Linked DNA regions of Phytoactinopolyspora mesophila. The main gene of each other region encodes a partner of the protein of the gene in region 2 in a complex. Links are inferred from orthologs where the notes say so. Each region holds a gene or a part of one and is shown on either strand. Other genes may lie near its edges. The genes, in order: uvrB and pcrA.

Evidence for each region.
Region 1: the proteins of pcrA (region 2) and uvrB are in contact, whole or in part, in a crystal structure (PDB 7EGT), measured with the Thermus thermophilus proteins. The link is inferred for Phytoactinopolyspora mesophila from one-to-one orthologs. Residues at the interface, in WP_096412145.1 of Thermus thermophilus: His654, Arg656, Phe657, Gln666, Asp668, Glu669, Lys680, Arg681, Leu682, Ser683, Lys685, Tyr686, Ala687; in WP_096411307.1 of Thermus thermophilus: Glu23, Leu25, Arg26, Asp27, Gly28, Glu29, Arg30, Phe31, Arg55, Glu326, Asp327, Phe328, Glu379, Ser382, Gln383, His398, Gly400, Arg401.

The regions. Positions count from the first base shown.
Region 1 is NZ_WLZY01000001.1:63,832-78,251, reverse strand. The notes cover bases 5,381-8,301. They hold uvrB (excinuclease ABC subunit UvrB), read right to left. Parts: upstream 7,935-8,301; coding sequence 5,826-7,934; downstream 5,381-5,825. Other genes in these bases: F7O44_RS00285 (golvesin C-terminal-like domain-containing protein), read right to left, coding at 8,046-8,301; F7O44_RS00295 (TerC family protein), read right to left, coding at 5,381-5,607. Outside these bases: F7O44_RS00315 (carbohydrate ABC transporter permease), read right to left, coding at 1-673; F7O44_RS29855 (carbohydrate ABC transporter permease), read right to left, coding at 676-1,638; F7O44_RS00305 (extracellular solute-binding protein), read right to left, coding at 1,642-3,000; F7O44_RS00300 (ROK family transcriptional regulator), read right to left, coding at 3,228-4,478; more of F7O44_RS00295, read right to left, coding at 4,600-5,380; more of F7O44_RS00285, read right to left, coding at 8,302-9,581; MocR-like pyridoxine biosynthesis transcription factor PdxR, read right to left, coding at 9,735-11,177; F7O44_RS00275 (pyridoxamine 5'-phosphate oxidase family protein), read left to right, coding at 11,248-11,958; F7O44_RS00270 (NUDIX domain-containing protein), read right to left, coding at 12,062-12,532; coaE (dephospho-CoA kinase), read right to left, coding at 12,529-13,710; F7O44_RS00260 (hypothetical protein), read left to right, coding at 13,882-14,420. UniProt on the Escherichia coli protein: The UvrABC repair system catalyzes the recognition and processing of DNA lesions. A damage recognition complex composed of 2 UvrA and 2 UvrB subunits scans DNA for abnormalities.
Region 2 is NZ_WLZY01000005.1:203,510-218,004, forward strand. Bases 7,362-10,357 are described here. They hold pcrA (DNA helicase PcrA), read right to left. Parts: upstream 10,039-10,357; coding sequence 7,684-10,038; downstream 7,362-7,683. Other genes in these bases: F7O44_RS15845 (ROK family protein), read left to right, coding at 7,362-7,598; F7O44_RS15855 (response regulator), read right to left, coding at 10,137-10,357. Also shown: F7O44_RS15815 (M81 family metallopeptidase), read left to right, coding at 1-389; F7O44_RS15820 (ROK family transcriptional regulator), read right to left, coding at 390-1,571; F7O44_RS15825 (alpha-L-fucosidase), read left to right, coding at 1,757-3,091; F7O44_RS15830 (ABC transporter substrate-binding protein), read left to right, coding at 3,159-4,439; F7O44_RS15835 (carbohydrate ABC transporter permease), read left to right, coding at 4,829-5,743; F7O44_RS15840 (carbohydrate ABC transporter permease), read left to right, coding at 5,733-6,668; more of F7O44_RS15845, read left to right, coding at 6,669-7,361; more of F7O44_RS15855, read right to left, coding at 10,358-10,823; F7O44_RS29675 (PspC domain-containing protein), read right to left, coding at 10,876-12,219; F7O44_RS15865 (PspC domain-containing protein), read left to right, coding at 12,339-13,817; F7O44_RS15870 (hypothetical protein), read left to right, coding at 13,814-14,014. UniProt on the Escherichia coli protein: A helicase with DNA-dependent ATPase activity. Unwinds DNA duplexes with 3'-5' polarity. Translocates on single-stranded DNA with 3'-5' polarity. Initiates unwinding more efficiently from a nicked substrate than double-stranded DNA.

The DNA.
Region 1 (14,420 bases), on a different replicon or contig from region 2:
TTCCCCAGGCCTGGATGAAGACGAAGATGAAGACGACGGCGATGCCGGGCCGCATCAACGGCACCACCACTGCCCACAGTGCACGCATCGACGAAGCGCCGTCTACCCAAGCGGCCTCTTCGAGGCTGACCGGCACGGAGTCCATGAAGTTCTTCGTCATCCAGACCGCCATCGGCAGCGACGTGGCGGCCAGGAAAAAGATGGTCCCGGTCATGGAGTCCAGCAGGTTCAGCCGGACGAACAAGCCGTAGACCGGCACCATCATGGCGGTGATAGGCAGCCCGGTGCCGAACAGGATGCCGTACATGAACGGCTTGTTGAACCGCATCCGGTATCGCGACAACGGATAGGCCGCGAGGATCGCCACCACCACCGTGATCAGTGCACATCCGCCGGAGAGCACCACGCTGTTCCAGAGCGGCCGGAAGGTCCGGTCAGCGCTGAGGACGGCTTCGAAGTTCTCCGTCGAGAGCTGACCGGGCACCCGCACGGCGAGTGTCGCGGCCGGATCGACCGATGCGAGCACCAGCCAGCCCAGAGGCAGCAGGAAACACAGCCCGATCAGGATCAGGATGGTGTTGGACGCCATCCGGGCCGGTGCCCGGCGGGCGGAGGTGAGCTGCCAGCGACGGCGTGCGCCCGGAGATTTGAGCTCTGTGACGGTGACCGGCATGATCAGTCCACCTCCGGCTTGAGCATGCGGATGTAGATCACCGAGAACACCGCGCCGATCAGCAGCATGATGGTGGCGATCGCGGTTCCGTAGCCGACCCGGCCGAAGCTGAACGCTTCCTGGTAGGCCAGGATCGGCAGCGTCGAGCTGTCGGTACCCGGTCCGCCGGCGGTCATGACGTAGATCAACGTGAAGACGGACAGCGTCTGCAGCGTGGTGAGCATGAAATTGGTAGAGATGCTGCGCCGGATCATCGGCAGGGTGATGTAGACCAGTCGTTTCGGCCCGCTCGCTCCGTCCATCGTCGCCGCTTCGGTCACATCCGGCGGTACGGCGGTCAGGGCGGCCGAATAGACCATCATCGAGAATGCGGTGCCCCGCCACACGTTGGCGAGAATGACCGCGAGCATCGGCAGGTCGTACAGCCAGTTGGTGCCGTCCAGGCCGACCAGGCCGAACACGTTGTTCAGTGTGCCGTCGGCGTGGAAGAACGCGTAGGCGGCGAACGCAGCGACGATCTCCGGCAGCACCCACGCGGTGACAACGAGAGTCCCGACCACACTGCGCACCACCCGGTTGGCGCTGCGCATCAACATGGCCAGCGCGAGGCCGAGAATATTCTGGCCGACGATCGCCGAGGCCACGACGAAGACGATCGTCAGCCAGACAGATTTCGGGAAGTTCGGATCGGAGAACAACCCGGTGTAGTTGTCCAGTCCCACCCACGTGCTCTCCCGGGCAGCCGCGCCGGTCAGCGCCGCGTCGGTGAATGAGCCGTAGAAGGACCACACCACCGGGCCGGCCATGAACAACCCGAGCAGCACAACGGCCGGTGCCAGTGGGAGGATCCGGGTGAATGTGCGGCCGAATGGATGGCCGGGGCGCGCGCCCGGCCCTCGTCCGCGAGAACGCCTGGAGCGCTGGTCCGGCCCGGCGGCAGGCGCGGCACCTCTTGTCACAGCCATTCGTCAGCGGGCGCCGGTGATGCGGTCCGCGCCGACGATGCGTTCCACGGCCTCGTCGTACACCGCCGCGGCCTCGTCAGGAGCCTGCTGACCGGTCATCACCGACTCCATTGCTACCTGGATTTCATTCGAGATCTGCGGGTAGTCGGAGGTGGCTGGCCGGAAATGAGTGACGTCGACGATCCCGGAGAAGAACTCGAAGGACGGATTCGCCTCGACGTATTCGGGGTCCTCAGCGACGTCTTCGCGCACCGCGATCTGACTGGCGGCCTTGTTATAGCTCAGCGAGTTGGGCTGGTCCAAGGACAACTTCACGAACTCCCACGCCAGTTCGGGCTCCTTGGTCTGGGCGCCGATCGCGAGCGTCCAACCACCGGACATGCTGACCGCGCCGGGCTCCTGGCCATGCTGGGTGGGCATCGGAGCCTGCGCCATCACGTCGTTCCATTCGGGCCAGGCACGCTCCCCGGTCTCCAGCCATACGCCGGACAGCCAGGATCCGTCGAGTGCGATGGCCAGCTCACCTTCCGGCAGCCATTGGGCGCCGACGGTGCTGCCCATGTTGGAGTCCAGTGCCTGCTGAGGTGTCGGAGCCAGTCCTTCGTCGAAGATGGTCTGAACGAATTCGAGTGAATCGGTGAAGCCCTGCGATCCGACGATCCAGGTCTGCGTCTCCTCGTCGTACAGGCGGTCCTCGGTGCCATAGAGCAGCATCTGGAAACCTTGCATCGCCGACGCCTCGCCCATCGGCTTTCCGGAGTACACGTTGAGCGGGACAACATCAGGGAGCTCGCGCTGGATGGTCCGGGCCGTGTCGAGCAGGTCCTCCCACGTCGCAGGCTCCCAGGGCAACGGGATGCCGGCCTGCTCGAACAGCTCGGTGTTGTACCAGAGCGCTCGGGTGTCGGTGCCCATCGGTATGCCGTAGATGGAGCCGTCATCGCCGGCACCCGCCACCTTCGCATTGTCGAAGAACTGGTCCCACTCGTCCCACTCGTCCAGGTACTCGTCGAGTGGCAGCAGATAGCCGGCGTCGACGTCAGATTTGATCATGAACGTGTCTTCGTACATGACGTCCGGCGCGGTCGACTCCGAGCCATGCATCAGAGCGAGCTTGGTGAAGTAGTCGTTCTGGGCCGCCTCGATGGGTACCAGCTCGACCGTGACATCCTCATGGACGGCCTCGAACTCGTCCTTGACCCGGATGAAGTGATTGTCGGCATGAACGAAGTTGCCGAACTTCTGGTAAGCGATGGTCAGTGTCCGGTCGCCGCCGGCCTGCCCCGCGTCGTCGGACCCGCAACCTGCAACAACCATCAGCCCAGCAGTGAGCATGAGTGTGACACCGGTTCTGAGACGCATCATCTCTCCCTGTTCGGTACCCGCCTCGCTGGCGAGGCGGCCCCGTGCCGGCAATATGACGAGTAAATCAATCAAATTGGCTAATTAGCGTCAAGGCTCATAACCGCCTCGTTACCGTTTCGAAACATTGCCTACCCTGACGCAGCCCGGCACCGCCATCTATCGGGAGCGTTCCCACAGCTACGGCGGCTTCGGCCGCTCTCGAACGACCGGTCGAAGACTGCTGCTCAGGAGCCGATCAACAACGACGACGGGCGGGGCGAAAGGCTGTTGTCCAGCACCAGGCAGGCGGCGCCGATGGCTCCGACGTCCTCCCCCACGCTGGTACCGACGACGTCGACCGCATGGACGTTGCGCATCGTCGCTTCCGCCTCCAGCAGCGGCGGGATCACCTGCAGGTAGCGCTGCTCGAGCCGGCTCCAGAATGGCCCGCCGAAAACCACCCGGTCCAGGTCGAGCAGGTTGACCACGTCCGTCGCCGCCTTGGCGACTCGAACGGCCGAGCGGTCGAGGATGGCTACGGCCCGGGCGTCGCCCGCCGCCGCTCGCTCACAGAGGACGGTGAACCACCGATCCACCTCGCTCGCGTCCTCCTCGTTCGGCACATGATCGAGCACCCCGGCCTCAACGGCCTCGACCACCAGCCGGTATGGCATCGCCGCGCCTCCAACACAGCCGCGGCGACCGCACAGGCACACCGGGCCGGTTGGGTCGACGAGGAAATGCCCGATCTCTCCGGCGTTATCGGAGACGCCCCGCAGCACGCTGTCGCGTACCACCATCCCCGTTCCGATCCCAGTGCCCAGGTAGAAAAAGACGAAGCTGCCGCTGCCGGAACCGCCTGCCCACATCTCGGCCACCGCCGCCGCGGTCACGTCCTTGTCGAGCAGCACCGGCAATCCGGTCGCTTCGTTCAGCGCCGCCCGCAGCGGCACGTCCCGCCAGCCGAACAACAGCGGCGGGTCGACCACCACACCGCGGACCACGTCGATGGGCCCCGGCGAAGCGATCCCGAGGCCGAGCAGCCGGTCGGCGGGCACGTCGGCCTCGTCCACCAGTTGGTGCAACGTCTCGGCCATCCCAGCGATCACCTGATCCGGATCGGTGACCTTCGGGGTAGGGCGCTGGGCGTGTGCGACGACGTTCCCGACCAGATCCAGGATCACGAACGTGAGAACCGCCGGATCAAGATGCACTCCGAGCGCGAACCGCCCGGCAGGCTGCAGCCGCAGGATGGTCCGCGGCTTCCCCGGCCCCGAACTCTGCTTACCGGCCTCGGTGATCAGACCAGTACCGAGCAGCTTCCGGCAGATGTTGGTGACCGTCTGCGACGACAGCCCGGTCGCCTCGACCAGCTCGACCCGGCTGAGACCTTCGGCGGAACGCCTGATGGTGTCGAGAATGACCGCCTGATTGAAATCGCCGACGCGTGGCAGGTTGCTCCCGCGGCGCATCGACGCCCCCCAGCTCAGCGTCATGCGCACCGCTCTCGGTGAAGGCGCATTGGTCCACGATAACGCCACCCCCGGACACGAGCCGTTGCGTCCTGCAGAGTGTGCCCTACCGCGCTCACTCTGCAGGACGCAAGAAGCGGGAGCGCTAGTCGACGGCGTCGAGCTCCAGCTCCCCACGCCGGTCGCGGCGGGTCTTCAGCAGGCTGGCTACGGTCGTCACCGCCAGCGTCGCCATGATGAAGACCAACGACGCGACGATCGGGATCTCCGGAACGTGCAGCGGCTGTCCATCATTGACAAACGGCAGGTTGTTCTCGTGCAGCGCGTGCAGTACTAGTTTGACGCCGATGAAGGCCAGGATCACCGCGAGACCGGCCGCCAGGTACACCAAGCGCTCGAGCAGTCCCCCGAGCAAGAAATAGAGCTGGCGCAGCCCCATGAGAGCGAACACGTTCGCGGTGAACACGATGAACATCTCCTGGGTGATGCCGAAGATCGCCGGGATGGAGTCGACCGCGAACAGCAGGTCGGCCGAAGCGATCGCGACGAACACGACGAGCATGGGGGTGAACATCTTTCGCCCGTCGACTCGCGTGCGGAATTTGATGCTGTCGTACTCGTCGGTCACCGGGAGCCGTGCGCTGATCTTGCGGAGCAGGGCGTTGTCGTACGAGTCGTCGTGGACCTCGGTCGCGGCTTGCTGCTGCGCGAGCTTCACCGCCGTATAGATCAAGAACGCCCCGAAGAGATAGAACACCCACGCGAACTGGTTGATGGCCATCGCGCCCAGAACGATGAACGCACCTCGCATGACGATGGCGAGCAGGATGCCGAACATCAGGACCGACTGCTGGTACTGCCGCGGCACCCGGAACTGAGTCATGATGATCACGAAGATGAAGAGATTGTCGACGCTGAGACTCTTCTCGGTCAGCCAGCCGGCGAAGAACTCACCCGATGCCTGTCCTCCGCTGACGAACAGCAGGAGAAAACCGAACAGGATCGGCAGGGCGATGTAGAAAGTGACCCATGCGCTGGACTCACGCATCGAGGGCGCGTGCGGGCGGCGAGTGACGATCAGCAGGTCCGCGATCAGCAGCAGGGTGATGACGACGAGCGTGCCGATCTCGAACCACACAGGAAGGTCAAGCAACGGGCGAGATTCCTCTCCGGTCGTTTAGACACGCGAACGTTTGCCGCGTGCGACCGGAGGTCTCTTCCGCCCAGCTCTAACTGGGCCGACGTCGCCGGGTTCCGTTTCCAGATCCGAGATGACGACTACGCCGCGAAGGAATACTCCCCTCCAACTGGTCCTAGTATCGCATGCTTTGGGCTACGCCGCGCATCCGGCGCACCCAAGCCCGCGTCGGCTCAGCCGACACCAGCCTCACGCATGCCGCGCAGTTCTTTCTTCAGCTCCGAGATCTCGTCTCTCAACCTGGCCGCCAGTTCGAACTGCAGCTCTGCTGCGGCGTTGTGCATCTGCTGGGAGAGCTGCTGGATGAGATCAGCCAGGTCGGCAGCGGGCATGCCGGCCAGCTCGGCCGCGTGCCGGCCGGCCTCGGACGTGCTCTGCATCCCGGGAACCGGGGCTTTGCCCCGGCTGGCGGTGCGCCCCGAGCCGCCGATGAGCTCGTCCGTGTCGGCATCCTCGCGTGCGAGCAACTCGGTGATGTCACCGATGCGCTTACGAAGCGGTGTGGGGTCGATGCCGTGCTCGATGTTGTAAGCGACCTGCTTCTGACGCCGCCGGTTGGTCTCGTCGATCGCGTTCTGCATGGACGGGGTGATGGTGTCGGCGTACATGTGCACCTGCCCCGACACGTTCCGCGCGGCCCGCCCGATGGTCTGGATCAGTGATGTTCCCGAGCGCAGGAAACCTTCCTTGTCCGCGTCCAGGATGCTGACCAGGGACACCTCCGGAAGGTCGAGGCCCTCACGGAGCAGGTTGATACCGACCAGCACATCGAACTCGCCCATCCGCAGCTCGCGCAGCAGTTCGACGCGGCGCAAGGTGTCGACCTCACTGTGCAGGTAACGGACGCGGACGCCGTTCTCCATGAGGTAGTCGGTGAGGTCTTCGGCCATCTTCTTCGTCAGAGTGGTGACCAGCACCCGCTCGTTCTGAGCGGCGCGGCGATTGATCTCGTGCATGAGGTCGTCGATCTGGCCCTTGGTGGACTTCACCACTACCTCGGGGTCGACCAATCCGGTGGGCCGGATGATCTGCTCGACGGCGCCGTCGCTCTTACCGAGCTCGTACGGTCCGGGGGTGGCAGAGAGGTAGACCTTCTGCCCGACTCGTTCGAGGAACTCCTCCCAGCGCAGCGGTCGGTTGTCCATCGCGCTGGGCAGCCGGAAGCCGTGCTCGACCAGCGTACGCTTGCGGCTCATGTCGCCCTCGTACATGCCGCCGATCTGCGGCACCGTGACGTGGGACTCGTCGATCACGAGCAGGAAGTCTTCGGGGAAGTAGTCCAGCAGGCAGTTGGGCGGTGAGCCCTGCGCGCGGCCGTCGAAGTGACGTGAATAGTTCTCGATTCCCGAGGTGAAACCGACCTCGCGGATCATCTCGAGGTCGTAGCTGGTGCGCATCCGCAACCGCTGAGCTTCCAGCAGCTTGTTCTGCTTCTCGAGCTCCCCGAGGCGCTCGGCCAGCTCCGCCTCGATGGCCTGCAGGGCTCGCTCCTGCGTCTCCGGTGCGGCCACATAGTGCGAAGCCGGGAAGACATACATGAGGTCTTCCTCGCTGATGACCTCTCCTGTCAGCGGATGCAACGTGGTGATGCGCTCGATCTCGTCGCCGAAGAACTCGACGCGGACAGCGAGCTCACCGTACTGAGGAATGATCTCCAGGGTGTCGCCGCGAACCCGGAACGTACCCCTGGTGAAATTCTGATCATTCCGGGTGTACTGGATCTCTACCAGCCGCCGCAGCAGCGCCTCGCGATCGCGTTCCTCACCCACCCGTAGCCAGACCATGCGGTCCGAGTACTCCTGCGGATTACCGAGACCGTAGATGCAGGACACCGTGGCCACGACGACCACGTCTCGACGCGTCATCAACGAACCGGTGGTCGAATGGCGCAGCCGCTCGACCTCATCATTGATGGATGAGTCCTTCTCGATGTATGTGTCAGTCTGCGGGACGTAAGCCTCGGGCTGGTAGTAGTCGTAATACGACACGAAGTACTCGACGGCGTTGTTGGGCAGCAGCTCTCGAAACTCCGTGGCCAGCTGCGCCGCGAGTGTCTTGTTAGGCGCCATCACCAGGGTGGGTCGCTGTAAGCGCTCGATCAGCCACGCCGTGGTTGCGCTCTTTCCGGTTCCCGTGGCGCCGAGCAGGACGACGTCGTTCTCACCGGCTCGTACCCGCCGCTCCAGCTCATCGATGGCCGCGGGCTGATCACCCGAAGGATCCCACTCGCTGACAACTTCGAACCGGCCCTCGCGGCGGACGATCTCGGTGGTAGGACGCATAAGGACTACGGTATGCCGTGGCACCGACAACGTCACCGCCACCGCCGAGCGGCTTGCGTGGAGCGGGCCTTTCAGGGGGCCAGAGGCCCGCTCCACGTTCGCTACCCAGGGCTAACCGAGCAACGAAATCCGGACCGCGTCGGCGATGACGTAGCCAGAACCCGATGTCCACCGGCTGACACCGACCACCTCGCGATAGCCGGCGGCCAGGGAGAAGTTCCCGATCGAGCGCCAGGCGCCACCGCCGGTCCGCTGGTTCACGTGCACCGACTGGTTGCCGCTCGTGGTCGCCACGACGTACGGCGTCCGGTCGTTGTAACCGGAGTCGGACGGATGCCAGACCTCGACGCGGTAGGTGCCAGCTTCGGGCAGGTTGGCGCGGAACCAAGCGGCGTCCGACACCGGCTCAGGCGTGTTGAACGAGTACGCGTCGCCGTACTTGTTGGCCGCCCACGACGACTGCTGCCAGCTGTTGCTCGCCACGAAATGATCCGACGAGGTCGATTCCACGACGACGTCCCACACGGGATCGCCGCCCTCGTCTTCGGTGACGTAGCCCATGTACCTGCCCCAGTCCCATATCTGGCCGGGGCACGGCGTGGACGACGCCTGGTTGTGGCCGATGATGCGAGACCGTTCTTTGGGGATACCGTGCATGTCGCAGATGTGGCGGGTGAGCGCCGCCGAGGAGCGATACATGGCCTCGGTGTACCACTGCGGCTGGTCGAACCAGCCTTCGTGCTCGATGCCGACCGAGTGGCGGTTGTACGTCGAGTTGCCGGCGTGCCAGCCGATGTCACGATGCCGCACCATCTGAGTGACCTGCCCGTCCGACGAACGTACACAATAGTGTGCGGACACGTTCGACGACGGGTTCTGGAACCACGAGATGCTGCCGGCATACGTTCCCTGCATCACGTGGATCACCACGTAGTTGATGGCGTAACTGCTCGGCCGATTCGACGACGTGTAGTTGCTCGAGTGGGCAGCCGCCCACTGCGCCGGTGGGTAGTCGACATGGTTGGACATGGCCCGGAAACCAAGCGGCACGGCGTCACGGTCCGGGTCCACCGGATCGGGTTCGAGTACCACTCCGGACTTCTCGAAGCCGGTCCACAGCGCATCGTAGACCCCGTCAGCGTACAGACGCTGGACGAATGGGTCGCTGGCGCCGGAGTAACGGGCCACGACGGGATACCAGGCACCGATGTCTCGGCGGGTGCCTTCGGAGAACCCTTGGTCGTCGGCGTAGGCGCGCAACACGGCGGCGGCGCCGTCGATGTTGGCGTCGTTCTGGTTCTTGAGAGCACCTTTGGAGTGGTCGGTGAGGCGAGCGGCTTCGGCGAGAGTGCGGTGCTCCGGATTGTTGACCAGATGCATCATGCCGAAACCATTGGCCTGGCTGGGGCCGTCGTGCCGGGTCAGCCGGGTTTCGGCATACCCGATCGCCACGAGTAGGTCACGAGGAATTCCGTGCTTGGCGGCGACGGCCTCGAACGTCTCCGCCAGCTTGCTGGCCGTGCGCGCCTGGGCTGGGAGCGTGAACCCGGCACCGCCGAGGGCAGCACCGACCAGCGCACCACCGCCGAGCGCCAGAGCGCGGCGTCGTGTGAAAGAGCGCGATGTGGATGAGGGGACAGGGGGCATAGTCACTCCTCCGTTCCGGAAGATCTCCTAGACGCCCTGGAATATATTCGCAAATCTACGCAGCGTCGACCCCCAGAAGAAAAATTCTTTCTGTCTGGCTAGGTCCACGGGGACAACGCCCTGCTCAGCGACGTGACCGGCAGTCACAGGTTTTCATTCCGTGCGGACAAGGCAGCCCACAACTCGATGTATAGCATTCTCCAGGTCGCGACGCCGCGCCGGAGCGGAGTAACCCAGCGTCACCCCGAACCGGTTCGACGGCCCGGCAAAACACCTCCGCAAGCCATCGAGTTGAACACCGGCATCGGCCGCCCGGACCACCAGGTCGAGTTCCGCGTCAGCATTCTCTACGAGCAGCACCACATGCGCTCCGGCCCGATCGCCGATGACTCGCGCGCCGGCCACCTCCAGCGTGGACACCACCAACGCGCGCCGGGCCGCGAGCTCCCGCCGTACCCTGCGCAGGTGCCGCCCGAGATCACCGAGTTCCGCCATCGCCGTCAGCACGCGCTGGCCAGCGGGACTGGGCCCGGTCCCGGTCTCCTCGCGGTAGGCGGCGACGGCTGCGCTCACCTCGCGGCGCGCCACCATCCATCCGGCGCCGAGGGTCGGCGAGATCACCTTGCTGGCGGTTCCGAGATGAATCACGACGTCCGGCCCGATCGCGGCGAGCAGCGGCAGTGGAGCGACGTCGTAGCGCAGTTCACCGTCGTAGTCGTCTTCGATGATCAGTGAGCCGGAACGTCGGGCCCACTCCACAAGCGCCGAACGACGCGTCGCCGGCAGCCGTCCACCCAGCGGGAACTGGTGGGCCGGCGTGCAATAGACGGCGGCCACCCGGGCCGGGATGGCGTTGACGACCACGCCTTTCGAGTCAACCGGGACCGGTAGCACCTCGACACCGGCCGCCCGAAACGCCCCTACGGCGCGGGGATAGCCCGGCTCTTCGACGGCGACCTTGCTGCCTCGCCCCAGCACAGCATGGGACAGTTCCGTCACCGCCGCGGTAGTCCCGGCAGTGGCCAGAACAGCGCTGCTCTCGACCGCCAGTCCTCGGTGCCGCAGCAGGTGCTCTTCCACGGCGGCGCGGTAGCCCTGGAAGCCTTCTCGGAGCGGACGCCGGTCCGGCTCGAGATCAGCGGCGCTCCGCCACGCCCTGCGCCATACGTCCGGGCGCATGCCCGCGGCCCAAGGTGATCCTGGCCGAAGGTCCAGTTCAGAACTCACCTCCCAGCCTGGCTCACGCATTGCGCCAGGTGCCGTCCGCGGGCCACCGGGCCACGGAGCACGAAGATCACCGGGCGTGTGACGTGCTCTGATACCGTCTCGCGTGGCTGCCACATCGGGCGGGACAGCGGCGACGTACGTCCCCGAACCGCGCCGGCCGGTGATCCAGCCCTCCGCGTGCAGCTGTTCGAAGGCCGACTCGGTCACCGTCCGGCTGACACCAAGCGAAGACGCCAGGGCGCGGGTGGACGGCAACCGGTCGCCGACCCGGATGAAGCCCCGCGCGCAGATCGACCGAATCCCGTCCGCCACCTGGCTGGCGAGAGGGAGCGATGCTCCGCGGTCGAGGGTGATCGGCAGCTCTTTCATCCAAGTGGCCTTCTGGTATTGGCTGGAATTGGCCATTCAAGCCTGCCACATGTCGGGGAATCATGGAGGCATGGATAACGCTCCACCGCTCTCCCCCACGGCCCGCAGCACGATACGGCGAGGCGCCAAACGTGCCCGAACTGATCGGGCGACCCTGTATGCGCTGCTCGACTCGTGCCTCATATGTCATTTCGCGACGATCCGCGACGGCGTTCCCCTCGTCGTTCCCACCGGTTATGGACGCGAAGGCGATAAGTTGTACCTGCATGGCTCCACCGGAGCCGCGAGCCTGATGGACGCGGCCGGCACCGCCCCGATCAGCATCAACGTCACCCGCGTCGACGGTGTGGTCTACGCGAGGTCGGTGTTCCATCACTCGATGAACTACGCCAGCGCGGTGATCATCGGCGAAGCGGTCCCGATCACCGCAAGCACGGACAAACTGGCTGCCCTACGGGTGATCACCGAGCACATCGCGCCCGGTTCGTGGAATGCCACCCGGCAGCCGACGCGCAAAGAACTCGCCAAGACCGGCGTGCTGGCGATCTCCTTGCACGAAGCTTCGGTGAAAATGCGTTCCGGACCCCCCGGTGACGACGAGGAAGATCTCAGCGCTCATCGCGAGTGGGCCGGTGTGTTGCCACTTCACCAGCAGTGGGGCGCACCGCAGCCCTGCCCGCTGCTTCCGGCGGACACACCGGTTCCCGACCGCGTCTCCAAACGACCGCTGCCCGGTGAGCCAGCACCCTCGCCTTCCGGGACCGGCCACCGGCTCACCTGACAACCCAGCCCCTGACCCCGGTGATCGTGAGTAGGTTCTGGTTGTCGCCAGGGGCAAATCCGCCCGATTTGTCCCGTCGTGAACAACCACAACGTACTCACGATCACCGAAGGGAGACCACCTCGGCCAGGCGATCGAGGAAAGCCCGCTGGCCTTTGACGATCTTCTCGTGCGCGGTGCGCAGGTCGAACCATGCGGCGCGGTCGATCTCGGGAAACTCCCTGATCTGCCCCGACCCCCGCGGCCATTCCATCTCGAACGTGCCCGGGGAGATGCCGTCCGGATCGACATCGGTCTCGGCAGCGAACACGGTCACGATCTTTCCACCGGCTTGCCGGACGTAGCCGAGCGAGAGAAATTCGGCTTCCGGCGCCGGCAGGCCGAGTTCCTCCTCGAATTCACGGCGGGCGGCCGCCAGGGGTTCTTCTTCGGGTGAGTGCTCACCTTTGATCACCGACCAGCCGCCGGCGTCGCGTTTGGCCCAGAACGGGCCGCCCATGTGACCGAGCAGCACCTCGAGTTCCGCATCAGTACGGCGAAACGGCAGGATACCGGCGCTCTTCTTGGCGCTCACCCGCCGAATCTCCAACCGGTCCGCTCGGCCCAAGACTCAGCTCTCTCCAGGGCCGCGTTCACCCACGGCGTCTTCTCCCGTGCGTAATCATCCATCAACGCGTACTCGGCCGCCGCCAGCCGGCGCTTCAACGCCGCGTATTCAGTGACCTCTGCCGGACTTGCCCGCAGCCAATCACGAAACAGCAGCGTATCCCGGCACACCGGCGATGGCGCTGGTCTCACGTGTACGTTGACCGCGCGGCCCGGATCAGCGTTGCACGCTACCGCTTTGTCAATCTCCGAGCCGTCGCGTGCTACATCGAACCACCGGTCAGGCATCCGGACGAAGCCCGCCTCCAGCAGGTCCGCAGCTGCCCGGCCTGCTGCGCCGAGATCGTCGACAATCACTTGGAGGTCGATGACGTCCTTGGCCGGCAACCCGGGCACCGCCGTCGAACCGATGTGGTCGATCCGTCGGGCGCCCTCCCCCAACGCCGTGGCGATTCGGGCAACCAGCCGGGCGGCCTCATCCGGCCAGCTCGGGTTGGCGTCCACAATCTCCGGCTGCTGGGCACGTGCTGCCGGGCGCCTATTCCGGCAGTTGGCCTCGAACGGGACCAGCCGGTGCTGCCAAAGCTCCTCGAGCTCAGCGACCACGGGCGCCCTCGAGCCGGTGTTGTCCAGCCAGACGTCCGCGGCCGCCCGACGTTCGTCATCGCTGGCCTGAGCCCGGATGCGAGACCGAGCCTCGTCGACCGTCATGCCGCGGGCGGCGAGCCGCTCGATCCGGGTGGCCTCGGTCGCATATACAACGATCACCAGCGGATAGGACGGCCCCAGCCCGTTCTCGATCAGCAACGGGATGTCCTCGACCACGACCGCATCCGCAGCTGCCTGCGCGACCAGTTCGCCGCGTCGCTGGTACACCAGCGGATGGATGATTGCGTTCAAGGCCGCGCGGCGCTCGTCGTCGCCGAAGACAAGTGTCCCGAGCGCACCACGATCGAGCGAGCCGTCGGCGGCCACGATGCCGCTGCCGAACTCACTGATGACCGCTTCGAGACCGGGAGTGCCAGGTGCTACGACCTCACGGGCGATCTGGTCCGCGTCGATGACAACTGCACCCAGCTTCGCCAAGCGACGGGCCACAGTCGACTTGCCGGCACCGATCCCGCCCGTCAGGCCCACACGCAACACGCGCCTCACTATAAGGCAGGAGTTGGTTGACATCGACCAACCGGTCGGCAAAGGTATATGTCTCAGATCGTGCCCTTAGGGGCGCTTGGGGGGCCGCTGGGTACTCGGGAGGCATTGGGGGGCTTTCGGGGGGCACTGTCCTGTTTCCGCACCAAGGGAAAGGGTGGGCACGTGTCCAAGGCGGAGCACAACCCTGCAGAAAACTCCATCAATAGCCGTAACGGGAAGGTCAGGTCCTTTCTCGCTCTCGGTACCGTCGTCGGCATCGGCGCGGTCGTCACTCTCGCACAGTTCACCGATTCCGGCGATGTAGCCGCCGAATTCTCGACCGGCTCGGTCAACATCCAGTTCGACGGTGACAACGACGGCGACCCGGAACCCTACGCATTCACGGCACTCTCTATCGAGAATGCCGGTCCTGGTGATCAGACGATCGCCGCTATCGAGATCAACAACAACGGCTCGCTCGACTTCGACTACACCATGGACACCACGATCGAACCACTCGATGGTGACCAGGCCGAGGCCGACGCTCTCGCGGCAGAACTGGAGCTCGCGATCGTGGGCGTGGCCACGGCTGGTGACTGCGATGCCGGCGCGTTCGACGCTCCCACCGATCCGGTCTACGGCCCCGCACCGCTGCCCGGCGGCGAGATCGGTGAACCCGGCCGCTTCCTCGAGACAGCCGACTCCGAGTTCCTCTGCTACAG
Region 2 (14,495 bases):
GCCCGGTGCGGCTGAGCGGCGAGGTCTTCTCGATTACTGAAGGCGACCCGGTGGCGGGCACGGTTGTGGTCATCCGCAGCGGATCCGTGCACGCGATCATCACCGAACGGCGAAAGCCGTATCACCTGGTTTCCGACTTCACCGATCTTGGGCTCGACCCGCACGCAGCGGACATCGTCGTCGTGAAGATCGGCTACCTGGAACCGGAGCTCTACAAGATGGCCGCGGATTGGCTGCTTGCGCTCACACCGGGGGGCGTCGACCAAGACCTGTTGCGCCTGGGCCACGCGCACATCCAGCGGCCGATGTTCCCCTTCGACCCGGACATGCCCGACCCTGACCTGCGGCCGGTGCTACGGCGGCGGGGCGACGAGGAGCGTCTCGCGTAGTTACCGGAGCGAGTGCACCGCTCGCTCCGGCAGTACGTGCTGGAGGATCAGCCGGCCGGCGCCGGTGATGCCTGCCTCCGGACCGGTGGAAGCACGGGTGATGAGGAGCTTCTGGGTGACGAGCGGATGGCAGCCGTCGTAGAGCTGGCTGCGAACCATGGCCACGAACGGTTCGAGAGTGGACAGTGCACCACCGAGAAACACCGCGTCCGGGTTGACGAAGTTGACCACAGTGCCGAGGACTTCGCCCAGATGCCGGCCGGCTTCCCGCACCATGGCGGTGACCTCGGGTTCGGCATCGCGGGTGCGGCGAACGATGTCCGCGGTGGACTGGACGTCGACTCCGCGATCACGTAGCTGACGGGTGATCGCGGCTCCGGAAGCGATGGTCTCGAGGCAGCCGAGCTTGCCACATGAGCAGGGCGTGGAGCCCGCGGCGGACACTCTCGAGTGGGTGATGTCTCCGGCGGCGCCCGTGGCGCCGCGGTGCAACTGTCCCGAGGCGATCAGCCCGCATCCGATGCCGCTGCCGGCCTTGACCGTGACGCTGTGCTCGAGATGGCCGTCATGGGCGAAATGCTCACCGAGTGCCATCAGATTGACGTCGTTGTCCACCAGCGTAGGGACGTCGAGATGGTGGCGGATGTAGTCCGCCACCCCGAAATCGTGCCAGCCGGGCATCCGGGCCGGGGATTCGACGCGGCCGGTGGCGAAATCAACCGGTCCGGGCAACCCGAGCGCGACACCGTGCAGCGGCGAGGATGGCAACCACGGCTCAGAAAGATCCGACCACTGGCCCAGTACTGTGTCCAGTGATTGCTCCGGGCCTTCCGACACGTCGAGCTCGATTTCCCGAACTGCCCGGACCTCGCTGGCGAGTGAGATGACGGCGATGCGGGCGTGGGTGCCGCCGAGATCGGCGACGAGGACGTGGCCGCCGTCGTCGCGGATCTGCAACAGCCGTGGCTTGCGCCCTCCACGTGAGTCCCCGGACCCGCTCTCGGTCACGACGCCAGACTCGATCAGCTCTTGGACGTGCAGCGATACCGTCGACGGCGACACTCCCAAGGTGCGTGCCAGGTCGGCCCGCGAGGTCGCCGTGCCGGCCGAGATGAGGCCGATGATCCGGGAGGCGACCGAGCGGTCAGGTGCACCGTTGGAGGCCATGCTGTCGGGCGCCATATTACTTCCTTCGAGATCGAACAAAGGGCGAACTCCATCATCTCCGAAGGTTTCGGATGTGGCAAGGGCTTGCGAAAAACATCCGACCCCTCTACCGTTCAATCCACTTACTTCGATAACTTCAATCGACGGCCAATCACATTGGGCGCCGGTGCGAATGAAGTGAAGCGAATGTCCGGTCGACATTGGTCGACGCGAGCGCCACGAGGAGTGGAATGTCCGAGCAGAGTTCCGGCTCCGCCACCGCGGAACCGGCCACCGCATGGTTCACCGAAGCGCGATTTGGGCTCTTCGTGCACTTCGGCCTGTACAGCCTGGCTGGCCGGCACGAATGGGTGATGACGCACGAACGCACGAGCGTCGAAGACTACGAGCGCTACGCGGAGGTTTTCGATCCGGACCTATTCGATGCGCGCCGGATCGCGCGGGCGGCCAAGGACGCCGGCATGAAGTACGTGGTGCTCACCACCAAACACCACGAGGGGTTCGCCCTGTGGCATAGCGAGGTCAGCGACTACAACGCCTGGACAGCATGTGGGCGGGACCTGGTCGCAGAGTTCGTCGAGGCTGTTCGCGGCGAAGGGCTGCGTGTCGGCTTCTACCACTCGCTCATCGACTGGCATCACCCGGACTTCACGATCGACTATCACCACCCGCGCCGTGACGACGCGGATGCTCGCGTGGCGAACGAGTCAAAAGACATGAACAATTACCGGGCCCACCTGCACGCTCAGGTCACCGAACTGCTCACCCGGTACGGCACCATCGACTACCTGTTCTACGACTTCACCTACGCCGAGGAGCGGGACGGCTGGCAGGGGAAATACCCCGAGGACTGGAACGCAGACGAGCTACTGGCCCTGACCCGGCGTTTGCAGCCCGGCATCATCGTCAACGACCGGCTCGGCATCGGAGCCGACCTCGTCACCCCAGAGCAGTATCAACCGGACGCGCCTATGCAGGTCGACGGCGAGCGGGTGGTGTGGGAAGCCTGCCAGACCCTGAACGGCAGCTGGGGATACGACCGCGACAACTTCGACTACAAGACGCCGGACCTGTTGGTGCGGATGCTCGTCGACACCGTCGCCAAAGACGGGAATCTCCTGCTCAACATCGGACCTGACGGTCGTGGGGCGATCAGCGGCCGGGACGTGGAGACGCTGGCGGCGATCGGCCGATGGATGCGGCTGCACGCGCGGGCCGTTCACGGCGCGGGACCGGCCGACGTCGAAGCTCCGCCCGGAACGGTTGTCACCCGGCGCGGCGACCGGCTCTACCTGCATCTGCTGGCCTGGCCTTTCGGCCACGTTCACCTGAAGGACATGGCCGGCAAGGTCCGGTACGCGCAACTGCTCAACGACGGGTCCGAGATTCAGCGGACCCAGATCGACCCCACCCAGGCGGCGTGGAACACCACACCAGGCGGGCAGCCACCCGGAACTCTCACCCTGACCCTGCCGACCGTACGGCCGGACGTCGAGGTTCCGGTCGTCGAGGTCTTCCTCGAGCCAGGCGCCTGACGGAAAGGCACCACACTCAGCCCCGCTGCTCCACATCAGCATCACGACGAACGGAGAGGAAACGATCATGCGTTTTACCAGGAGTTTGGCCATCGGCACCGCCTCGGTTGTGGGCTTGTCGCTCGCTGCGTGTGGTTCCGGCGACGACGGGCCAGCCACGAGTTCTGGCGACGGTGGTAGCGGTGCGGGCGCGACGATCGTCTGGGACATGTGGGCCGGCAGCCAGTCCGACATCGACGCTCTCGAAGAGACCCTCGAAATCGTGCGGGAGGAGAACCCGGACCTCACGGTCAACCTGCAGACAGCGCCGTGGAACGACTATTTCACCAAGCTCACCACCAATCTCTCGTCAGGGAACGTCGCCTGCGTGACGTCGATGAACGGGCAGCGGCTGTCGACCTACGCCGAGGCGTTCCACCCGCTCACGGCCGAGGACCTGGAACAGGCGGGGGTATCCGAGGACGACTTCTCGCCAGGAGCGTTCGACATCATGTCCCACGACGGTCAGCTGTATGGGTTGCCGTTCGACGTCGCGACGATGCTCGTCTACTACAACAAGGACCTCTTCGCCGAGGCCGGTGCGGCCGAGCCAGAGCTGGGATGGACGTTCGACGACTTCGAAGCCGCGGCGCAAGCCGCCACGACCGATGCCAACAAGGGCTTCGCGGTCGGTATGGGCGAATTCCAGTGGATGTCGTTGCCGATCGCGTTGTCCGGCAAGCAACCGGTGGATGAGAACGGAGAGCTCGCGCTCACCGATCCGGACTTCGTGCAGGCAGCCACCTGGTACGCGGAACTTGTCACTGAGGCATCGGTGGCGGCGGAGGTCCCGTCGGCCTCCGATACCGGATGGGGCGAGAACGAGTACTCCGGCGGGAACGCGGCGATGGCCGTCGACGGTACCTGGAACGCGGTCAGCTACCTCGGCAACGACACGGGCTTCGCTGCGGGCATGGTGAACCTGCCGGCGGGGGACAACGGCAGCACCGCGCTGATCCTCGGTTCCGGCTACGGCATCGCCAAGGACTGCGAAGACAAGGACGCCGCCCTTGCTGTGCTCGGATCGCTGGTAGGCGAGGCCGCCCAGGACGCGATGGCAGCGTCCGGCCGCAGCTACCCCGCCCGGGCCGGCTCGCAGCCGCTGTACTTCGAGTCGCTCGACGACGACGTGCGTGACGAAGTCAAGGCGGCATTCGACGCCGCGTTCGCCGAGGTGGAAGGGCAGCGCTCCACCACGAACTGGGACCAGGTCAACACCGCTCTGCAGCCGCAGCTGGTCAGCGTCTACTCCGGCCAAACATCGATGGCCGACGTGCTCGACCAGGCGCAGGCGCAGTTCGGCAACTGAGGCTTCGGGATCGGACGGTGACGGTGTTCTTGGCCTCCCTGGCCTCCGGCGGCGGCATTCGCGCTTGCGCGCTTATGCCTTCGCCTCCGGACGGTCGGCCAAGAACACCGTCACCGTCCTCCTATCCCGCCGACGCAGGTCGAACTGCTTGTCGGCACAGGCTGTGCGCGTCGGAGAGAGGACACGCAAGAGGGTGGGACGGTCGGCCGACGAATCCTTTCAGCACCCTCCTGCCCGCCGGGCGCCTCCGGACGGTCGGCCGACAACACCGTCACCGTCCTCCTGCCCCGCCGACGCCTCCAGGCCGAACTGCTTGTCGGCACAGGCTGCGCGCGTCGGGCTGGGGCAGCGCAAATGCGGGAGCGGTTCATGCCAGATAGGGGAATGTGATGCCGACGTTGACGCGAAGACAGCGACGCCGGAGCGAACTGGCCAAGGCCGAGACGCGCCAGGCGCTGGGCTTCATCAGCCCGGCCCTGGCGGGTCTCGCCGTGTTCACGATCGTTCCGGTCGTTCTGTCGATCGTGATGAGTTTGTACAACTGGCCCGCCTTCGGTGAGCGCTCCTTTGCCGGCTTCGGAAACTACGTCGACCTGTTCACCCGGCATCCGGATTTCTGGCCGGCGTTGCGGAACTCAGCGGTCTTCACGCTGCTGTTCGTGCCGATGAATCTGATCGTCGCATTGTCTTTGGCGCTGGCGCTCTCGCCGCGGATCCGTGGGCGCGGCGCGTTCCGGGTGCTCTTCTTCATTCCGGTCGTGACGCCGATCGTCGCGAACGCCCTGGTCTGGAAGATGATGCTGCAGCCGCAAGGACTGTTCAACGGGGTGTCCACCTCCGTGTTCGGTGTCGAGTTGCCGAACTTCCTGGCCGACCGGCACTGGGCCATGATCATGGTCGTGATGATGTCCGTCTGGCAGGGGATGGGCTACAACATGCTGATCTTCTCCGCGGCCCTGGAACAACTGCCGGCATCGGTGATGGAAGCCGCCCGGATCGATGGTGCTCAAGGAGCGCGCATGATCCGCAGCGTTGTCATCCCGATGCTCTCACCGGCCATCTTCTTCGCGACGGTGATGACGATCATCACGTCCTTGCAAGTGTTCGCGCAGCCGCAGCTATTGACCGGCGGTGGCCCGGGCAACGCCACCATGCCGCTGGTCCAGTTCATCTACAACCAGGGCTTCCAGTTCCAGAATCTCGGTCTGGCGGCCGCCGCGGCGTGGGTGCTGTTCGTCTTGATCATCCTGATCACCGCCATGCAGTTCAAAGCGCAGAAACGGTGGGTGCATTATGAGCACTGAGACAGGGGCCGCGACATTGCCGGGCGGCGGCGCTGGCCAGGTTAAACGCGGGAACCGTCGCGCCAGGAACACCCGCCCGGAAGGACTGCCGGGGACCAAACACGGCCGGCTGCGGACCGTACTCGCCCACGCGGCCGTCGTGCTGGCGGCCGCGATATTCGCGACGCCGATCGTCTATGCGTTCTTCACCGCGCTCAAGCCGAACACCGAGGTCTTCTCCATGCCTCCGCGGCTCATCGGTTCCGAGCTCAGGTGGAGCAACTTCGCTGAAGTGTTCGCCTACGGGCCATTCGCCAAGTACATCTTCAACTCGTTCTTCGTCGCTACCGCCGGCACGTTGGTGGTGCTCGTGGTGTCGACAACTGCTGGCTACGCGTTCGGGCGACTGCGCTGGCCCGGACGCGACGTCGTCTTCGTGCTCTTCCTGGCCACGCTCATGGTGCCGCAAGAGGTCGTCGTCGTCCCCATGTTCATCGTGATGCAGTGGTTCGGCTGGGTCGACACGTACCAGTCGCTGATCTTCCCGTTCGCCTTCACCGCGTTCGGCACTTTCCTGATGCGCCAGTTCTTCCGGGGGATCCCATACGAACTGGACGAAGCCGCCAAGGTGGATGGGGCCAGCGCCGTTCGCACCTTCTTGCAGATCATCCTGCCGTTGGCCAAGTCCGCGGTGGCCGTCCTTGCCGTCTTCACCTTCCTGGCGTTCTGGAACAGCTACCTCTGGCCGCTGATCACCGTCGTCGATTACCAGTCGCACGGCACGTTGCCGATCGGTCTGGCGTCGTTCTCCGGACAGCACGGAACCCGCTGGGACCTGCAGATGGCGGCGGCGATCATCTCGATGATTCCGACGACGATCATTGTCATCGCGCTCCAGAAACACCTGGTCAAAGGGATCGCGACCGCCGGCCTCGGGGGACGTTGAGTGCGGCAGGCGACGCGGCCGGTGGCTGCCGGGATCGATATCGGCGGGACCACAACCTCGGTGGTATTGGTCGAACCTGACGGAACGGTCGCCGCCGAGGCGACTACCCGCACCCCCGCCCGGTCAGGCGGTACGGCAATGTGCGGGGCTGCCCTGCGCGCCGTCGAGCAGGCGCTTGGTACGGGCCCGTTCCAATTGACAGCTGTGGGCGTGGGCGCTGCCGGAGTGATAGATCCGGTAGACGGCTCGATCATCGCGGCGTCGGACTCCTTCCACGACTGGGAGGGATACCCGCTGGCCAGCGACCTTCGTATGGCGTTGCACGTTCCGGTGGTCGTCGAGAACGACGTGAACGCGTTCGTTGAGAGTGAGCACCGCTTCGGCGCAGCCCATGGACTCGACGACGTCCTGGGCATCATGCTCGGCACGGGCGTCGGGGGAGCGTTGGTTCTGGGTGGAGAACTCCACACCGGGCCGCACGGGGCGGCCGGAGAGATAGGCCACGTTCCTGGGTTCGGGGACCGCCCGTGTACGTGCGGGAGGACCGGGCACCTGGAGACGCTGGCTTCCGGGCGCGCGATCGTCTCGCGCTACCGCGAGCGCGGCGTCGCCACGGGCGCGCCGTTGTCCGCCACAGCTATTGCCGCGCGTGCTCGCGCAGGCGACCCCATAGCGGCAGCGGTGTTCGAGGAGGCCGGACGTGGCGTCGGCCGGGCGGCGGTGATGGTGGCGACCCTCGTGGACGTGACGTCGGTGGTGGTCGGCGGTGGTGTCGCGAGGGCGTGGGATCTGCTGGAGCCTGCGATCAAGGCAGAGATCGCCGCTGAACCTCCTGTCTCCGATCAGCCGCTGTCGGTGATGCCGAGCATGCTCGGCGAGAGAGCCGTAGCGATCGGCGCGGCAGCGCGCGCCGCAGCGGTCTACCCCTGAGCCGAGCTCTGTCACCTGGTGGTCGGATCCTCATTCGAAGACCTGGTGACACCACCGGCGTCGAGCCCTCGAAGGGGATGCGGAGTCACAGCTTCTCGACCGGGGCGTAGCGCAACATGAGCGTCTTCAGTCCGTCGTCACCGAAGTCGACAGTGACCTGCGCTTGGTCGCCGGAGCCCGATGTTGCCACAACCGTGCCCAGGCCGAATGCATCATGTGTGACCCGGTCGCCGGCAGAAAGCGAGGGGACCGGCCGCGATCCTGTCCGGTTCCCGCCCCCAAGCCGAGGCGCACGCGGTGTGGTCCAACGCGTCTGATCCGCCTCGGTGCGCCGCCAGTCGATGAGTTCTTCCGGGATCTCGGCGAGGAACCGGGAGGCGGGATTGTGGCTGGGCGCGCCCCAGGCGCTGCGGACGGTGGCCCGGGAAAGATACAGCCGCTCGCGCGCCCGGGTGATGCCCACGTAAGCCAGCCGACGTTCCTCTTCAAGCTCACGCGGATCGGACAAGGAGCGTTGATGAGGAAACACGCCGTCCTCCAATCCGGTCAGGAAGACGACGGGAAACTCCAGACCCTTGGCGGTGTGCAGGGTCATCAGGGTGATGACGCCCTCGTGGTCTTCCCCTTCGGGGATCTCGTCGGCGTCGGCCACCAAGCTGACTCGTTCGAGGAATCCGGTCAGTGTGCCGCCGGTGTCTTCCTCGGCCTGGCTGACGTCGTATTCGGTGGCGACTGCGACGAGTTCACGGAGGTTGTCGACGCGGGTCTCATCCTGGGGGTCGTCGGATCCGGCGAGCTCGGCCATGTAACCGGTGCGTTCCAGCACCGCCTCCAGGATCGCGGCGGGATCGGCGTCGTCCTCGGCCAGGAGCCGGAGCTCGTCGGTGAGTTCGACGAATGCCTCGATTGCCTTGACCGAACGGGTCGCGATCCCAGGGGCATCGGCTGCACGGCGTAATGCCTGCCAGAAGGTGATGCGCTCACGCTGAGCCAGAGCGTCCACCATCGTCTCGGCGCGGTCACCGATGCCGCGCTTGGGGACGTTGAGGATACGTCGCAGGGATACCGTGTCTTCCGGGTTGGCCAGGAAACGAAGGTAGGCCAGCGCGTCCTTGATCTCGCGGCGCTCATAGAAGCGCACTCCGCCGACGACGCGATACGGCAGGCCGACCCGGATCAGGATCTCCTCCATGACGCGAGACTGAGCGTTGGTGCGGTAGAAGATGGCGACGTCGCCGGTCGAGGCGTGCCCCTCGTCGGCGAGGCGGTCGATCTCCTCGGCGATGAACTGCGCCTCGCTGTGCTCGTCGTCCGCGACATAGCCGACGATCTTTTCGCCGTCGCCGCTCTCGCTCCACAGCCGCTTCGGCTTGCGGCCTTCGTTGCGAGAGATCACCGCATTGGCCGCGGACAGGATGGTCTGGGTAGAGCGATAGTTCTGTTCGAGCAGCACCACACGGGCGTCTGGGTAGTCCTTCTCGAATTCCTCGATGTTGCGGATGGTTGCGCCGCGGAAGGCGTAGATCGATTGGTCGGCATCGCCAACGACGCATAGCTCCGCAGGCTGAACCGAAGGGGTGTCGCCCGAGGCTTCGTCGGTGCGTCCGACCAGCTCCCGGATCAGGACGTACTGGGCATGATTGGTGTCCTGGTACTCATCGACGAGCACGTGCCGGAACCGTCTGCGGTAGTTCTCCGCGACGTCGGGAAAGGCCTGGAACAGGTTGACCGTGGTCATGATGAGGTCGTCGAAGTCGAACGCGTTGGCGCTGGTCAGCCGCTGCTGGTACATCGCGTAGGCTTCGGCGACGGTCTTCTCGTGTGGGCTGTTGGCGCGCGCCGCGGCGGTCTCGTGATCGATGAGTTCGTTCTTGAAGTTGCTGACCGCGTAGCTGAACGCGCGCGGTGGGTGCCGCCGGGGGTCGAGGTCGAGATCGCGGCACACCAGGGTCATCAGCCGTTGCGAGTCGGCCTGGTCATAGATGGTGAACGACGAGGTGAAGCCGAAGCGCTTGGCCTCGCGGCGCAGAATGCGCACACACGCTGAGTGGAACGTGGACACCCACATGATGCCGGCTCGGCGCCCGATGAGATCGGCAACCCGCTCCTTCATCTCGCCAGCGGCCTTGTTGGTGAAGGTGATGGCGAGGACAGAGCCGGGATGGACATTGCGCGCCGCCAGCAGATGCGCGATGCGGCTGGTGAGAACCCGGGTCTTGCCGGAGCCGGCACCGGCGACGATGAGCAGGGGCGGCCCCTCATGGGTGACGGCTTCCCGCTGCTGCGGGTTCAAGCCGTCCAAGATGTCTTCGACGTCGCCACGGCGACGCTCTTCCCGCTCATCTGGGTGCGGTTGGGCTTCAGAAGCCTTCGCTTTCCCGGGCAGTGGAACGGAGGCCGCTGGGGGCAGCAATGTGGGCTGTTCTATGGATGCGCTCATCGTGGGACAAGCCTATGCGGTTGCACCGACATGCTCGACTGCCCGGACTCACTCGGCGGGCTCTGCGGCTGCCGCAACAATCGGTGATCGTTGGCGGATTAGATCAGGCGGCGATCGGTGGCCCACCTCGTGAGTTCGTAGCGGTTCGACAACTGAAGCTTGCGCAGCACCGCGGAGACATGTGTCTCCACGGTCTTGACGGAGATGAACAGCTCCTTCGCGATCTCCTTGTACGCGTATCCGCGGGCGATCAGCCGGAGAACCTCCCGTTCGCGCCGGGTCAGCCGGTCGAGGTCGTCGTCGACGCTGGGAGCTTCCGAACCCGCGAAGGCGTCCAGCACGAATCCGGCGAGTCTGGGTGAGAAGACGGCGTCGTCGTCGGCGACCCGGACGATCGCGTCGACGAGATCGTCGCCGGTGATGGTCTTCGTCACGTAACCGCGAGCGCCGCCGCGGATGGTGCCGATGACATCCTCAGCCGCGTCGGACACCGACAGCGCGAGAAATCGGACATCGGGCAACTTCGGGTGCAGCTGGCGCAGCACTTCGACGCCTCCACCGCCGGGCAGGTGGACGTCGAGCAGGACCACCTCGGGCCGCAGCTCGGAGATGATCTTGATCGCTTCCTGAGTGTCCGCGGCCTCGCCGACAACGTCCACAGCGTTGGACGCCTGGGCCAGTTCGGCGCGCACGCCGGTCCGGAACATCGCGTGATCGTCGACCAGCAACACCCGGACCGGCGTGGTCCGCGGCCGGCCGCCGTCGGCACTGTTCGATTCGCTCACGTCGTCTCCACCTGTCTTCCCATTGGTGATTCCAGTCTGCCAGCTCAGGATCTCATGCACGTTTGGCCGACAGTTTGACCTCGGTACCTTCGCCCGGCGCGGAGCGGACTCGAGCGGAGCCGCCGTGGCGCTGCATCCGGTCGATGATCGAGCGCCTGACCCCGAGCCGATCCTCCGCCACGTCGTCCGGATCGAACCCGGAGCCGCGGTCTCGGACGAAAAGCTCGATGCTCTCATCATCCGCCTCGAGAAAGATGTCGATCTTGCTGGCGCCGGAGTGCTTGGCGGCGTTGACAGTGGCCTCGCGGGCGGCGTTGAGCAGGGCCCGGCCGAGATCGTCCACGGGAGCGTCGCCCACCGTGACGACTTCCACCGGGATCTCGAAGGCGTCTTCGACTTCTGCGCCGGCCTGCACCAGGGCCGCAGCGAGCGAGGACTCGTCGTCGGGATTCTGGCCGTCGTACAGCCAGTTCCGAAGATCGCGTTCCTGGCTCCGGGCGAGCTTGATCACGGCACGGGGATCGTTGGCCTGCTTCTGGATCAAGGCCAGGGTCTGCAACACGGAATCGTGCAGGTGGGCGGCCATGTCGGCGCGCTCTTGAGAGACGATACGCTCGCGTCGTTCCGACTCGGCGGTGCGCCACAGCTGCCACAACCACGGCCCCAGAATGAGCCCGATCCCGACCAGCAACACGGCGATTCCGGTCAACGCGTCCAGAGTGGCGTCCAGCTGCCCCTGCCCTGCCAGGAAGACGACACCGCCGATGACGACGACGAGTATTCCGGCCACGATTCGCACCATCGCCGACCAGCCACCACCGGCGGCGACGACGCCCAGCCACGGCACGCGCGGAGAGAGTGTAGCCATGCGTTCGCGCTGCTCGGAGTCGGCGCTGCGCCACATCAGCGTCAAACCGGCGGCGGCGAGCACCATCGGCAGGACGTAGCCCTCGCTGATGCCGAGCGGGGTCTGGCCGAAGATCAGTGTGGCGCCCGCGCCCAGAGCAACCAGGGCAGCTAGCTGGCCGAGGTCCCCGGTGCGGGCTACCAGCTGGCGACGGCGTCGCATCCCGGCCCGGCTCGCCGCGGCGATTCCTGCCGGGGCGTTCTGCTCCGCTCGCCGGGCGAGGTCCTGCTCCGTCGGGGTGAAGATCCACAAGGCCAGATACAGCACGATCCCGAACCCGGAAAGGCCGGTCAGCACGCTGAACGCGATGCGCACCGTGAGCGGCTGCAAACCGAGGTGGCGGGCCAGCCCGGACGCTACCCCCGCAACCAGGCGCCCGTCCGGGCTGCGCGCAAACTTCGGCGGATCAGCAGACGTGTGTGTGCCTGTGCCACCCGTACGGTGGGCAGACTGCGGCTTCGGCACGACGTCCATGACATTGATAGTCACACGTGCGAGCTCATCCCCGCCATGCGGGAAGCCCCTTGGAATGCACCGACGACGTGCCGGGGGTTGATTCAGGGTCTTCCCCGATGGTGACGGCGCCGGCGAGAGGGCACGATCGGTATATGACCGAAAACCCGTCGAGCCCGCCGGATGGTGGGCACACCTACACAAGTTCACCAGGGATGCACGAGGAGCTGCGTATGCTGCGGCGCAGCCGCACCGATCGTGTCGTCGCCGGCGTGCTCGGCGGTCTCGGTCGACGCCTCGGTATCGATCCGGTGATCCTGCGGGTGGTCACGGCTGTGCTCGTTCTCTTCGGCGGTGCCGGTGTCCTCTTCTACGCGGCGGCGTGGCTGTTGCTTCCGGCCGAAGACGAGCCGGCCTCGATACTCGACCAGGCGATCGGGCGCCGCGAGGTCCGTGACACCAGCGCCATCCCGCTGGCGCTGGCCCTGGGGTCGGTCACCCTGATCTCGTCCGGCATCGTGATCAGCTCCGCGCCGTTCGGCCCAGTGCTGCTGATCCTCGCGGCGATCGGGGTGTACACCTTGCTGAAACGAGGCGCCGAGGAGCCCGAAGCCGAGCACCCGCCCCGGATGCCCAGCGACGTGCCGTACGTGTATGACGCCGCCACCGGCACCGGCGGTTGGACCCCGCCCCACGCCGCCGGGTATGCACCGCCGAATGTGGCCGACCCGGACGCCGGCGTCCCCTCCAGGTCCACCGCTGGCGCCTCTGCACCGGAAACGCCGGAGTCGACCACGCCGGTGGACGACGCCACCGCGCCGGATGCTGCCGTCGCGTCAGATCTCGGGCCGGTGCCGAGCACGTCAGGCTCGGTTTCGCAGGGGTGGCCGGAAGGGCCAGACTGGGGCGCAGGAGATGCTTCGTCGTCCTCGCGCTACAGCGACCTCTATTACCTCCAGGACCAGCCTCCGGAACCAGTCGCGCCACCCGCGGCTGAGCCGGTGGTCAAAGAGCGTTCAGTACTCGGATTCCTGACGTTCTGCGCGGCGTTGATCTCCGTTGGCGGTGTGGCCCTGTCCAGTGTGATCTTCGGCCTGAGTCCAGGCCCGATGTACGTTGCGGTGCCGTTGGCCGTCGTTGGTCTCGGACTGCTGGTCGGCACCTGGTACGGCCGTTCCCGCGGACTCATCTGGCTGGGCATTCTCTTGACTCTCGCGTTGATCCCGGCCTCCCTGGCCAACCAATGGAGCCTCGCGACCGGGCCGGTGGAGCTGGTCGCGTCCGCGGATCTGGCGGCCCTGCCGGCAACGAACGTGGAACACGGTGCGGGCCCCGTCGACTACGACCTCTCTGAGCTGGAGCTCGACGACGGGGATGTCGTGAGCATCACGGTGCAACTCGGTGTGGGTCCTGTGGGCGTCATCGTGCCGCCGGAGGCTGACGTCGTCGTCACCAGCTCACTGGGTTTGGGCGCACAAGATATCTTCGACACATCCACATCGGGCTTCGGCCGAACCGAAACGTACACGGACTTCGGCCCGGACGGCGTCGGCGGCGGCCAGATAGAACTCACCCTCGAGGTGGGCGTCGGGAATATCGAAGTCACCCGCGCGGAACTGGAGCCGGCCCCATGAAACGCCACGACACCGACGTCTCGTCCCTCGTATTCGGCCTGTTCTTCCTTGGAGTGTTCATCGTGTGGTCGCTGGTTGAGCTGGACGTCATGGGGCTTGATGGGCTCGAAGTGGCCGCCCCTGTCCTGCTCGTATCTATCGGCCTGGCTGGGCTGATGGCGTCGATCGGCAAGCTCCGGCGCGACCGGTCCGAATAGGGGCCGGGGAGCAGCCAGAGACTTCCTCATGCCTCACAACCCGTGGCGGAAAAGCATGCCACGGGAGGCTCGTAAAGCGCCTGAGGAAGTCTCTGGCTGCTCCCCGGCGGCCTCGTCGCACCTTGGTCGCGGCGGGGCTGCCTGGTTTACGCAGCGGGGTCTCGCCGATGCCCGTCCGAACCCGGCACGCCCTGATTCAACCGCCGCATCCCCGCAGCAGCGTCGAGTCCCGCTCGCGGCGGGCGTTCGTCGTATTCCCCATGGGGAACCTTCGGTGATCGTCAGTGGGTTGTGGTCGCTATCCCGTCCGGTAAATCGGACAAATAGGTTCCGACAGCGACCACAACCCACTGACGATCACCGAAGGGTGAGGGCGAAAAGTGGCGGGGTGGACGATGGCGAAGCGCTGAAGGCATGGGGGTGCGCTGAAGGCATGGAGGAGCGCTGAAGGCATGGCGGTGCGCTGAAGGCATGGGGGAGC